4 regions of the Paenibacillus sp. 1182 genome follow, and region 2 is predicted to be linked to each of the others. Evidence: predicted binding sites of a transcription regulator. Region 2 holds the regulator's gene; each other region holds the start of a gene.
The links. The regulator LexA, encoded in region 2, represses DNA repair genes until DNA is damaged. The targets are predictions, from matches to a motif close to CGAACATATGTTCG.
Positions count from the first base shown of each region.

Region 1: JOD82_RS19770 (YolD-like family protein) is a predicted target of LexA. The motif match lies at 1,931-1,944, and genes of this name have one in related genera.
Region 3: recA (recombinase RecA) is a predicted target of LexA. The motif match lies at 1,615-1,628, and genes of this name have one in related genera.
Region 4: addB (helicase-exonuclease AddAB subunit AddB) is a predicted target of LexA. The motif match lies at 1,515-1,528, and genes of this name have one in related genera.

Region 1 is NZ_JAFICR010000010.1:100,174-103,642, forward strand. It holds gene JOD82_RS19760 (zinc-ribbon domain-containing protein) at 337-894, shown strand; gene JOD82_RS19765 (hypothetical protein) at 1,001-1,456, shown strand; gene JOD82_RS19770 (YolD-like family protein) at 1,556-1,891, opposite strand; gene JOD82_RS29310 (hypothetical protein) at 2,053-2,943, shown strand.
Region 2 is NZ_JAFICR010000001.1:371,179-374,647, forward strand. It holds gene JOD82_RS01840 (GNAT family N-acetyltransferase) at 1-113, opposite strand, end outside; gene JOD82_RS01845 (hypothetical protein) at 342-482, opposite strand; gene JOD82_RS01850 (hypothetical protein) at 523-687, opposite strand; gene JOD82_RS01855 (hypothetical protein) at 923-1,225, opposite strand; gene lexA (transcriptional repressor LexA) at 1,509-2,135, opposite strand; gene JOD82_RS01865 (LysM peptidoglycan-binding domain-containing protein) at 2,323-2,691, shown strand; gene JOD82_RS01870 (DUF896 domain-containing protein) at 2,800-3,006, shown strand; gene JOD82_RS01875 (hypothetical protein) at 3,127-3,469, shown strand, end outside.
Region 3 is NZ_JAFICR010000003.1:319,115-322,583, forward strand. It holds gene pgsA (CDP-diacylglycerol--glycerol-3-phosphate 3-phosphatidyltransferase) at 1-91, shown strand, start outside; gene JOD82_RS07175 (competence/damage-inducible protein A) at 187-1,455, shown strand; gene recA (recombinase RecA) at 1,698-2,759, shown strand; gene JOD82_RS07185 (regulatory protein RecX) at 2,955-3,469, shown strand, end outside.
Region 4 is NZ_JAFICR010000006.1:80,702-84,170, reverse strand. It holds gene addB (helicase-exonuclease AddAB subunit AddB) at 1-1,448, opposite strand, end outside; gene JOD82_RS13900 (class I SAM-dependent rRNA methyltransferase) at 1,685-3,064, opposite strand; gene JOD82_RS13895 (Na/Pi cotransporter family protein) at 3,459-3,469, shown strand, end outside.

The DNA.
Region 1 (3,469 bases), on a different contig from region 2:
GTATTTTGTAACATCATCATTGGTCAGCAATTTCAAACGATGATCTTTCCAGATGATCTTGCACGTCTGTTCTTCCGTTGAAATTCTTACATAACGCCTGTCACGCTGTACACTTCCATATTTTTTATAATTATACTCATAACAAGCGGCTCGTAATATCAGTAGAATCAGATGTAATAAATTCAATATGCATCTATGCATCACCTCGTTAGATTTATTTATAGACAGGTTATCCGAATTCTTCTCATGTAATTAGACCTAGAAAAATATTCCTATGTTTGATAGACTACTTTTTATGAAGCAGCAGAGTTCCAGGAAAGGCAGGAGTAAAAAAGAATGCTCTGTGATAAATGTGGGAAAGAAATACCCAAAGGAAGCGCCTTCTGTAATTATTGCGGAAGGGAAGTAACTATCAATACAGCACCGCAAGAAAAAACATCCGAAATTAGGAATGATGGTCCGATTCCTAAAGAGATCAGCTATAGAAAGAAAATTATTATCTCAATTGCTCCATTTCTTATTTTATGCCTTATTATCGTAGGCTTTTTAATCGCAGCTCCCTATATCAGTTATATTCAGGCCAAGTCATTAATGAATAACGGTGAATTTGACAAAGCAACTCAAGCCACCTTCACCAATTTGGATGGGTACAAAGATTCCGATGAGTTGATTAATGAAACAAATTATCTAAAGGCACAACACCTTCTAAAAAATAAAGAATACGAAAAGGCTATTGAATTGTTTATCAATTTAGTCAACTACAAAGATAGTGTCAAGCAAAAACAGAATCAATATACTTACTGGCAAAGCAAAATTCCTCCCAAGGTAACTACGCTTCGGCAATTGAATTACTTGAACCAATCCAAGATTATAAAGATTCCTCTAATTTACTGAGAGAAGCGAATTATCGGGAAGGAGTTAAACAATTTAGGGCGTATAACTTTCGTGAAGCAAAAGAATTATTCATGCAAGTAAAGACTATCAGGACTCAATACAATATTTGACTCAAGCTTCTTTGTATAATAGCTTTCAAGGCATTTGGGAAGATGAATCAGGTTACGAGAAACTGACTTTTAAAAATGGAGAAGTAACCAAGGTACTCTCCTTTAATTCTCAAGATGAAAGCACTTATACCTGGCCTGTTATCCTAATTGGTACAGAATTACATGCTGATAACGGCACAATTTATTACCTAAAGAATGACAAGCTTATTTCAAAGGATGAAAGCCTTGGAGTCAACACCTTCACCAAGATTGGATATTACGAGGATATCCCGCCCGAAAAACTCGCTCCCCAAATTGGTATGTCTGAACAGGAAGTAACTTATTCAAAATGGGGACTACCCAAACATATTAATAAGAACACTACTACTTACGGTGTAAACGAACAATGGGTCTATGATCATTACAAGTACATCTATTTCGAAAATGGAGTCGTAACAGCAATTCAAGATTAGTCCACATGCGGAGTCTTCGGGAGAAATCGAAGGCTCTTTTTACTGCTCAAAAATCCATTGTTCGAAGAAGGCTCAGTGAGCCCGTTCCTTTTTAGGGGACTATACAATAGCTGATATAATATCCTCTAGCTTAATCCAACTAAAATCATCCTCATCACGAAATAGTTTTACTTCACGTCTAGCGGTGTTTATTGATGTAACCACACCTGTTAACTCCGCATCGTCAAACGGACTGAAAACAACCACTGTCACAGGCTGACGTGAATTGTAAGACTCTATTAGAGCATGCTCGATTAATTGTACCTCTTGGTCATCCAACTCCGGTTTACCGCGCCGCTGACGGTCTTTCATTAGCTTCAGATAAGCCTCTTTATGCTCTGGTATGATAATGCGACTGCTTTCCCATAATCCGTTATCTTCTAGTTTTTTAGACATGTATGTAGCCTCCTGATGTAATATGTTCAAATTATATCCCGAACGTATGTTCCTTACAAGGGCTTTTGTTTTCTACTTCTAAGACTTTTGTTCTAGAAAATTATTCCTAGGTCATATATACTAATTTTACTATAACATTACCAATAGATAGGGGTTATGTAATGACTGCAATTGCTGTGATTGCTTTGCTGGCTTTTTTTGTGTTTTTTGTTTTGTGGGCTATAGCTTTAATAAAAAAGAACGGCAAGGCTAAGAAAATGTTTCTCTTTGGTTTAGGTGCTTTCCTAGTATTTATTATTGGAATATCAGTCGCTGACACTCAGAAACCAACCGAAACTAATTCCAAACCGGTAGCTACCACACCTGTTAAAGGGAACGAAGTTACTACTGAACCAGTTCAAAAGGGACAGACTGATGCTAAAAAAACATTGATTGACACATCGCTTCCTTTTGATAAGTTTTCATCTGCTCTCTTTGCATTGCCAGTATCCAAGCAAGGGGAAGCATTCGACAGTGTAAGAAATCAAGTTGTTTCATGGTCAGGCGTTGTTATTGAAGCTGGATCAAGCAGCCTTTATGTCTATGGTAAACCAGCAGATTACAACGGTGAATCATGGTCAGATATTAGCGCTGAAAAGAAAAAACTCGGGGATGTTATTGTTGTAAAAGTTTCAGATCGTTCAGAATTAAATGGTCTTAACCAGGGGGATATAGTTACCTTTAAGGGTGAACTTGGTTCCCGTGGTGTTAAGGGAGAAGCCCATTGGAAACTATATAACGGAAAAATAGAGGGTCGGACAGTAGCAGAATCGCCAAACCTCGGAATTATTACCAAAGCTAAATATAACAACATTAAAAATGGAATGACTTATGAGGAAGTTGCGAAAATTATCGGTGGTCCCGGTGAGGCTGTTTCAGAGGTTGGTGAAAAAGGAGACGAATTTTATACTGTAATGTATTCGTATAAAGGTGAAGTCGGACCTGGTGCAAATGCCGTTTTCACATTCCAAGGCAACAAACTACAAGCAAAAGCACAATTTGGTCTCGAATAAAACAACCCCGGAGCAATCCGGGGTTGTTTTATTCTGTATAGTACCTATTTGCAGCCAGGAGGCGTAACGATCTTTTGATCGCGATCCCAGCCCTCTATTATCATGATGTGGCGGGTATCGCTCTTGTTATCCCATGCAATATTGTTGTCTTGTTCCAAAGCCAGTAGCCCCGCCTTTATGTCCTCTGTGCGCCTTCCTGTCTTTATCTCAGGGTTCTATGCTGTTGGCAGAAAAAAGGTACAGACTCCTCATTTTTCATGAGTAACTTTACCTTTTGCAACAAAGGGACTTTTTCAATCGCCTCTGATATGTTCCACGAGGTATTTCATAGTTAAAGAAACTTTTCACATACTTAAAAATCAATAAGTAAGATATCCATTTCCCCATAAAGGACTTAGTTCTCCCACATTACCGATTCTTAACTTATATGTTCCTGGCTTAACATTGTAAAAAGTTCTTGTTGTATTCAGATTAGTAAATGTCCCTGGAACTGAAATTATTTGCTCATGACTATTATTTCCCCACC
Region 2 (3,469 bases):
GACCAAATGTTGTTCTCGTATTTAGGTATAATTTTTCCTGACACAATAAAGCCGTTATTCTCATTTGACTTTTTAAAATCCCCCATATTTGAAAGTGACATTTTAATTATCATGGCTTGTCTCCTTCTGGTTTAATTTCTCTATGCACATTATTCTAAAAGAGAACCACTTTTTCCTGTCTGTTAGATTTATAAAAGAGTAAAATAGTAGCGACTGTTCAACTATGTGTGATATTTACGATCTCGTCCGCTTGCTTAAACGATTCATAGCAGTAGTTAGGTGTGCTGCTTAACACAAAAAAGCAGGAAGAATTTCTCCCGCTTTTTGCATGAAAACGATTATTAACGTCTGCGTTGTCTATCGTTTACGCTAAACAAATTAACAGCCAGTGCGTTACCTCTTGCACGCGCAGTGGCTCTTTGATTGGAACGGATGTTCAATCTTCTTCTTCTTAAATCACGTCTGCAATGTCTTCTGCTCATAATATCACCTCCCTTCAAGAAATGAAGGTGCGGTTGAATCTTAGTGGCGTTTATGCTTACGCTTGGAAATTTTGATATTCAAGGCATTGGTTGCTAGTGCATTTCCGCTTCCTGTTTTTGCAGCTGCGGCTTGAAAGACTTTAACGACCAGATATCTGTTTTTCCCGATGCGATGCTTATACGTTTTAACTCTATTTCTGATCATCTGCATATCTCCTTTGCTTAGTTCTGCTATATACATATGTCAATTGTGATAGTAATGTATCAGCATAAATCTATTAGAAGCAAAAAGAAGCTAGTACCTATATCCCTAAAAGTTAACAAAAAAACTCATGCGAACCTGTCTTCGCCTTTTCAACTTTACGTTGCAGGAGATGTTACAGGCAGGTCGGCATGAGTCTAATGTGTAGAATAAAGATAATATGCAGTTTGTATGAAAATTATTTACTATTAAGGGTGTTAAGTTTTTTTTCGTAGTATGCCTCTTGGGCAAGAATATGATTCAGTTGTTCTGAGAGCTGTTTATATTCTTGGCTGGCCTCTGGGTAATTATTTCTTTCGGAAATTACAGCTTCAAGTTGCTTTTCTAAATACCTGAAATGGATGAGTATTTGTATGTACTGAATACGATCGTAGGTTGTTATGTGTGATTTCTCTTCTGCATACAAATGATCCATTGTTGGAACTGCACAGCTTACGACGATAAATATCATAACAAACGCTGAAATTATTATTTTTTTCATTTAATTCCTCCTACAGAGCTATGAGTAATTAATATACCATATTTAGCTAAAAGAAAGAAAGATCTATTAGTTTTGCCCATAACAGTATAGCTGTTCAAGATCAGTGGGGGATTATTTGAGATGATGAGGCTGATTTTATAGTAGATACAATAGGAATAGGTTGCAAAAAGGAAAGAATAGTTGTGAGATACATAGTAAGCATAATAACAATACAAAACCGGCTTGCCCTAGGCAGCCGGTTTTGTATTAGGGGATAGAATAACGGGGAAGGAAGAACGAGAAATCAGTGGAAGTCCCGGAAGAGTCCTACAACTTTGCCCAAAATACTGACGTGTGTCAGACGAAGCGGTTCAAAGGCTGGATTTTCAGGTTGAAGCCGGATATGATCTTTTTCTTTGTAGAAGGTTTTAACTGTAGCTTCGTCTTCATCTGTCATAGCTACAACAATATCGCCATTATCAGCGGTCTGCTGCTGACGTACGATTACATAGTCTCCGTTAGCAATCCCGGCCTCAATCATGCTTTCGCCTACAACAGATAACATGAATATTTTATCCTCACCAACAAAGTGTTGGGGAAGAGGAAAGTAATCTTCAATATTTTCTGTCGCCGTAATAGGAAGACCAGCGGTTACTTTGCCGACGACGGGGACACGACTAATGGAGTAATTAATCAAGTTGCTGTTATCCGATTCGTCTTGACCGAGTAACTCAATAGCCCGTGGTTTTGTAGGATCGCGGCGAATGAGTCCTTTTTTCTCTAAACGATCCAAATGACCGTGAACCGTAGAACTGGAGGCCAATCCGACAGCCTCGCCTATTTCGCGTACAGAAGGGGGGTATCCCTTTAGACGCACTTCATTGCGGATAAATTCAAGAATGGCCTGCTGGCGGCTCGAAATCTTAGACATACCGTATCAACCCCATTTAGTAACGTTTGGGAAAATTATAGCATAGAACCTCCGTTCGTACAAACATAAGTTCTAAATAATCCCTAAAAATAATTGCGAACTTTTGTTCTCTTTTCTATTGAACAAAACAAACGTTCGTGTTATATTGTGAAAACATAAGAACAAACGTTTGGAGGACACAACCATGATGAAATATAGCACCTATCAAAGTATTTTTCCAATGAATATAGAAAATTTACAGGAGACCCGAAAAGAGGGTAGGGCGCGTTATATGCAGATTATTACCCATACTCTTTTACTTAAGCTTCTTATTATAATGATTGTTGCTTGGATTGCAGGAGCAGGTGTACTTACGGTTTTCGCGGCTCCTTCAGCTTCCAAGGAAGAAGTGACTAAACTGACAGTACAACCTGGGGATACGTTGTGGCAGATTGCCGCGAATCATAAACCGGAACGAATGGATACACGGGTATATATAGAAGGAATTGTGCGGATTAACGGTTTAGAGGATCGGGGAGTGCAGGCAGGTCAGGTACTCAAGCTTCCTGACTTATGATCTATAGACTATTAGAGCTTGTCAGGGAGCGTAATGCGGGAGCCTTGACAAGCTCTTTTCTACATGTCAAAGTGTATTATATCTTTGCTTTTATGGAGGGGACACAATTTGGATATAGACAGCTTGGTACAGCGCATTAATGAATTAGCGCGCAAAGCAAAATCCGAGGGATTAACAGAAGAGGAAACCACAGAACGTGCCAACCTTCGGGAAATTTATTTAGGTAACATTCGCCGTAATTTTCGGCAGCAGCTAGAAACGATTGAATTTGTGGACGATGATACATCGAAGGGAAATGACGGGCTGAAGCATTAATGTTGTTAAAGCGCCCAAGCCTGCAATTTGCCTTTTGTTTTAGGTACCTCTCATGGTATCTATATAGATCAGCTTTGAGGCAATTGTTTTAATGTAATATATCTGGGAAGGAATTGAGAGATGGCCCGATCATTTGAAAGAAAAGTACGCAAAAACACAGCGCATTTAAATAAATCGCGCAAAAAGCAAGGTATTCAAACCATTAGCGGCGCAGGTTCTGCAATGGATATTTTCCGTGGACGTAACATTACTGTGCCAATTATGCTGGCTGGTCTTTCTGTATTGTACATGCTTATGAGTTACTTTTTGACTAAGACCGGTATGCAAGGGATGGATTGGCTTGTATTCGGCCTGTACTTGATGCTGGCTGTTATCTTTTTTATCCGTCGTCCTTATCTGAAAGTGGGAAAGGATACTCTCTATATGCTGAAAGGTGGTAGGGAACGTCCAATGACCGCTGGGG
Region 3 (3,469 bases), on a different contig from region 2:
AGCGATATGGGCAGCGGTGTTGATCACCATTTATTCGGGTATTGATTATTTCGTGAAAAATATCCATTTGCTGAGCTCCTCCAAGGTTTAACAGTATAAATTTTATGGAAACAGCAATAGGGACTAAACTTATTGCTGTTTCTTTATATAATTCCCATCATATTCGCAGTACAGGAGGAAGAATTGATGAAAGCTGAAATAATTGCGGTAGGAACAGAGTTATTGCTCGGACAAATAGTGAATACAAATGCTCAATATTTGTCACAAGAGTTGGCTACAATTGGAATCGATGTATATTTTCAGACTGTGGTTGGCGATAACATAGATCGGCTTCAGGAAGCCATAAGAATTGCTCAGAAGCGTGCGGATATTATTTTATTTTCTGGCGGTCTGGGACCGACCCAGGATGATTTGACGAAAGATGCGATAGCGTCTGTATTGGGGCGAAAATTGCACATAGATCGTCTTGCAATGGACAAGCTAGATCAATTTTTTCGTAACCGTGGGGTAGAAATGACCGAAAATAACCGCCGGCAGGCGCTTTCTATTGAAGGTGCTACTCCGCTTGAAAATGAGACAGGGCTAGCTGTGGGCGACGCAATTGCACAGGATGGTAAATTTTATGTAGTTTTGCCTGGACCTCCTAAGGAACTCAAACCGATGTTTGCAAACCAGGCCAAACCTTGGTTGCTTCAGCAGGCATTGAGCGGTGAGGAAATGCCAATTTATTCAAAAATGCTAAAATTTGCAGGGATTGGTGAGTCAGCTCTTGAAACCCGTTTGTTAGATCTGATCCAATCCCAGACAGACCCCACGATTGCTCCTTATGCCAAGGAAGGGGAAGTCACGATCCGTATATCCACCAAGGCGGCCAGCGAAAGTGAAGCATTGATTAAGCTGACGGCTACGGAAGTAGAAATTCAGCAGCGTCTTTCGGAATTTATGTATGCAAGCGAAGATGTTACGCTGGAGAAGGTTATCGTAGATCTAATGGCCAATCGCGGACTCACTGTGAGTGCGGCAGAAAGCTGTACAGGTGGAATGCTGATGGAACACCTCACTTCTATACCTGGCAGTGCTACTATGTTTCAAGGTGGCATCGTGTGCTATTCCAATGAAATGAAGATGAAATTACTCAACGTGCCTTGTGATTATTTGGAAGGGGATCAAGCGCCAGGTGCAGTGAGTAAGGAAGTGGCCCTTGTGCTTGCAGAGCAGGCGAGAATGATCATGGACAGCGATTTTGGACTTTCAGTTACTGGTGTAGCCGGGCCTGGGTATTCCGAACGGAAGCCAGTCGGTCTAGTGTATATTGGCATTGCTGAACGCGACAAGGAAACGGAAGTACATGAACTGAGACTGAGTGGTAACCGCGAAACAATCCGACTGCGATCAGTCAAAGCGATTCTGTACAGATTGTGGCGCAGGCTGGTAGAGAACGAGAAACTCTCTTAATCATCTATGTACAGTGTGGGTCGTAGAGTTGTTTTAGATAGATATTCATGATATAATCACCTTATCGGAAGAACCGTTGCAAAGCCTTTTGCCAGCGGTTCTTTTTTTGTTTTAAGAGACAGGTGTAATTACAGAAGAGAGCTGTGTGAATAAAAAAAACGAATGTATGTTCGAAAAAATGCTTGGCAAGCGTGTCAAAACAAGGTATTATTAAAGTACAAACAATGAAGGATGTGAGTTTATTGTCAGATCGTCGTGCTGCGCTGGATATGGCGCTCCGTCAAATAGAAAAGCAATTTGGTAAAGGTTCCATTATGAAGTTGGGTGAGTCTACCCACATGCAAGTGGAAACGATCCCCAGTGGTTCGATTGCTTTGGATATTGCGTTAGGAACGGGCGGCTTTCCAAGAGGCCGGGTTATTGAAATATACGGACCGGAATCATCCGGTAAAACGACAGTAGCTCTTCACGCTATCGCAGAGGTGCAAAAAACAGGCGGACAAGCCGCCTTTATCGACGCCGAGCATGCGCTTGATCCGTCGTATGCAAGCAAGCTGGGTGTCAATATTGATGAGTTGTTACTATCGCAACCAGATACAGGAGAGCAGGCGCTTGAGATTGCCGAAGCCCTTGTACGTAGTGGAGCAGTAGACATTGTAGTTGTTGACTCCGTAGCGGCACTTGTGCCGAAGGCAGAGATTGAAGGCGAAATGGGAGATTCCCACGTCGGTCTTCAAGCACGTCTGATGTCGCAGGCATTGCGTAAGCTGTCTGGAGCCATTAACAAATCGAAAACTATTGCTATTTTTATTAACCAGCTACGTGAAAAAGTAGGTGTTATGTTCGGTAACCCTGAAACAACACCAGGTGGACGTGCCTTGAAGTTTTACTCTACGGTACGTTTGGATGTTCGTCGTATTGAAAGTTTGAAAATGGGTAACGACATTGTGGGTAACCGCACACGTATTAAAGTCGTGAAGAATAAAGTTGCCCCTCCATTCCGTCAGGCTGAAGTGGACATTATGTACGGTGAGGGCATTTCCAAAGAAGGTAGCTTGATCGATATCGGTACGGAGCATGACATTGTCGACAAGAGTGGAGCTTGGTATTCCTACGAAGGTGAGCGCCTTGGTCAGGGACGTGAGAATGCGAAGCAATTTTTGAAGGAAAATCCGAACATTGCTAGTACGATCGAGCAAAAAATTCGGGTGGCAAGCAATTTGATTACGACGGTTGCTCCGCCTACAGAAGAAGAGTTGGCACAGCAAGCCAAGGAAGAACAGGAATTGTTGGAGCTTGAATAAAGCTTGGTGAATCCTGATTTGTGAACTGGAGCCAGGGTTATGGCACAATCCGGTTGAATAGCATGATTCTGATGCCCTGCACAGTTGTGCAGGGCATTTTTGCATCAATTAAAGCTGCTTTGTCAGCGGAATCTAACTTTTGCGTAGCAGTTGTCCAAAGACTGCTTTCGTGAATTTCAAAGTGAGGGAAACATATTGCAGTTGGACGATGAAGATGAATATTCTGCGGAAGCAAATAAGCAACAAGAGATTTCTCTTTTTCCGGATCATGAGGAATTGATGATTACTAGGGTAGAGCAGGGACAGGGACGCAAACGTGGACGCTATATCATTCATTTTGGCCCGTATTCATTGTCTGTATTAGAAGATGTAATGATCAAGTACAATATGTTCAAAGGAACGTCATTCGTCAAAAAAGAACTGGAAGATATTGTTCTGGCAGATGAAAAGCAACAGGCCTATGTACTCGCGCTTCGATATTTGGGGCGAAAGCCTCGCACACGTCAGGAAATTGCCCAGCGTTTGGTGCAAAAAGAACTGGATCAGTCTGTTATTGACGAAGTAATGGTCCGACTGGAAAGGGAGCAACTCGTGGATGATGATTTGTACGCCCGCCAATGGGCAAGGCAGCGTATAACTAGCCAACGTAAGGGGAAGATGTGGGTTAGGCAAGAACTCCGTCAGAAAGGCATCTCTAAAGCCTCTATTGG
Region 4 (3,469 bases), on a different contig from region 2:
CGGTTCCGTTCCTGCTCCTCCAGCTCCAGTGACAAGCTGGGCACAGCCTGCCACGGGCGACCGTCTGTCCAACGGCTACCTTGTATTCCGCAGGCCAGTACATAGTTTTCCAGACGATCCATCTCCTCGCGGCTCACCCGACCATCCAGCGGCAGGAGAAGATCTGTTTTGACCGCACGGAATACATCCTCATATCGCCAGCGTCGCTGCACGATATCCAGTGAAGCCCGAATCAATTCCACTAAGGGATGATGCAATACACTTCTCCGCTGATCCAGAAATACTGGAACCTCATATTGTTTGAATATCGGTTCCACCCATGACTCATAATCTTCAATATGACGCACAAACAGGGCCATCTCCCGATAACGCGCGCCCTCATCTCGGGCTAAACGACGCATTTCGCGTACAGCACCTTCCAACTCAGCGCGGCGATTCGCCGCAGCATACAGTTTTATGCCTTCCGGCTGTTCTTCTGTCCACTGCTCTCGTAGCTGCTGCAGCCGCATCCGTTGTTCCTGATTCCGTAACCCTGTACGATATTCAAAGTTAGCCTCCAAATACGCCAACGCCGGACGCTCCTTAAATCTCGGCGGCGGATCAGGGCGAAGTAATTGTGTCTGCGTCTCTATCATCAGCTCGTCTGCCATTCCTTTGAGCTTTACATACGTAGCCGCCGAAGGATGAAACAAATCCAGCTCATGCGGAAGCTGTCCGCTCTCGTAGCTGCGGTTGCAAGTCAGCGCCACTGTCAACGAAGAGGCATGCAGCATAAGTTGCTCCACCACTTTATATTCATGTGGTGTAAACCTACGGTAGCCATCCATCCAAATGTCTGCTCCACGCACAAGGGAAGACTCTGCAATCTGTTCTGCCAGCATGCGCAGCGTATCTTCACCGTCAATATATTTAAGCGTCAGCTCTCGTTCAAAATCCTCGTAGATTAGACTGATATCTTTGAGCTTGCCGCGCAAAATCGGAGTTGACTCTCCAGCAGCGTTCATTCGCTCCAGTTGCTCGGGTACAGACCGAGTATCATTTCCATACTGCTTCAGCTCCGTGAACAATGTATTCAACCGATCCACAAAGCCGAGCTGGTCTCCCGAATCCTTAAACAAACTCAGTTCATCCTTGCGACGACGAATAATTTTATATAAAAGCATCTTCTTGCCTTCTTCCGTTACAGGCACCAGCGCTGAACCCCCGGTTTCCTGCATAACTAAATAGGCAAGACGGTGAAATCCCATCACTTGGGCGCGCACCGACCCCTGAATACCGTTTCCGGCTTCTGTAAGTAACGCATGCTCAGAAGCAAATGACGATTGCTCCGGTACAAGTAACAGCATAGGCTTACCTAGCGGCTCCTCGCGTAACAAAGACGTCATTTCATTGCGGATTAACGTACTTTTACCACTCCCAGAGCGGCCAATCAACAAACGGACCGACATGATGCGGCCTCCTTTCCAACGAACAACATTCTATTAAACAGTATAGCATATCAGGCAAGAGAGAAAAGAACGTACGTTTGCCATGTTGTAGCAATTCTTTCTCCCTCTAAAAAATAAATCAGTCCCGCAGATTGGCTTGGTGCACGCCTTCTCTACAGGACTGATTTATACCTAAAACGAGTTTATTTTACCTATTTAATCACCAAAAGGGCGATTGACTTTGACTTTGTATGAAACTACAACTGTGTCCGGCTGCGCACCTCAAAGATGGCGAATTTCAAGTAATGGCCTTCCTCCACACCCAAAATTTGAGGATGGTCCTTACCAGCTGCTCTCCAGTCTACCAGACGAAGGATTTTGCCGGCATCTGCCGCTGCTTCCTTAATGGTGTCCAAAAACAACTCCGGCCGCATGTGGAACGAGCAACTCGCTGTCACCAGATAGCCGCCCTCATTAACGAGCTTCATCCCGTGCAGGTTGATATCTTTATATCCACGTGTAGCCCCTTTGACAGCGTTCTTCGTTTTGGCAAAGGCTGGCGGATCAAGAATGACCACGTCAAAGGTGCGTCCGCCACCCGCTGTCAGCGGCTTAGACGTATCTCCTTTGCCCCCGGCTCGTGCATTGCGTTCCTCTACACCTTTCACCTGATTGCGCAAATATTGAAAAGCATCGTCGACGACAAACTCGACGCGTTCCTCAAAACCGTTCAGCTTGACATTGTCCCGCGCACTTTCAATCGCATGCTCAGAAATATCAAGACAAGTTACTTTTTTAGCACCATATTTACAGGCATTGAGCGTAAAGCTTCCCGTATGTGAAAAACATTCCAATACGGTTGCGCCGTCCCAGAATGGGAATTCAACAACCTTACCACTTTTATTCACTGGCTTCATGACCGTTGTGGCAGCGTCCCCTGAGTCTGTAGCAACTTCTTGTAGCGTAATTCCACTACGTGCTCCCCAACCTGTCATCAACGGTGCTATGGCCGCACGATTTTCACGCTGGTCAAAGAAATAACCCGTCTTCTGGCCCTCTACGATATCAACCTTGATGTGCAGGCCATTTTCCGTCACCACTACATGACGCGGGCAATCACCGTACAAAGGACCCTTCGTTTGTTTCAATCCTTCCAGCTCTCGGATGGATACATCACTGCGCTCATATATACCAACAGGACCCAATACTTCAACGAGCGCATCCCTGATTTCTTCCCTGCGCCGATCCATGCCAAGCGTTAACAGCTGCACAACCAACACATCACCAAAACGGTCTACAATCAGTCCAGGCAAAAAATCAGCCTCGCCGTACACCAACCGATAAGCGTCTCCCCCGGTCACAAAACGTTCGCGGTGCTCCAGACATTTGCGAAAGCGTTGGGCAAAAAAGTTTTGATCCATCGCTTCCAGCGGCTCATAGGACATCACACGCACTGTAATTTGTGAAGCCGGATTATAGTAACCTGTCGCCAAATAACGCCCCTGATGGTTAACAATACTGACCAAATCGCCTGCCTCTGGGTCTCCTTCGATCTTGGCTATTTCGTTTTTAAACACCCAAGGGTGTGCGTGCTCCAGCCTTTTTTTACGGCTGCGTTCTAATATTACTGAAGGCAAAATCCTTCACTCCCATTCTTGGATTACTCAAAGTGTTAAAACGTTGTTCGATAGGGGCGCGGCTCTGCGGATCATTTGATCTTACGATCGCTGTTGCACGGGGATTCTTTGGATTTTATAAATGATTTTAATGGTAAGAATCCCCCTAGGTTTATACTTCCGAAGCAGCTTTCCTTTGGAAAGCTTTCAGGCGAACGCTCTCGCTTCTCCAGATTCAAATGATCCGCTTCGCTACTGCCCGCCTGTATATCGGCGTCACGCTTTTAAAGCTTGTGAAGATACTACAAAAATTATCGTTTTCCTAAAAAGAGCTTAGCCATGCTTGTCATGGCTGTCCTCGACAGATCATAGGCTGTTACATAAGTATTTTCACCTAGAAAAGGGGGCTATGCCCGTGCTTATACA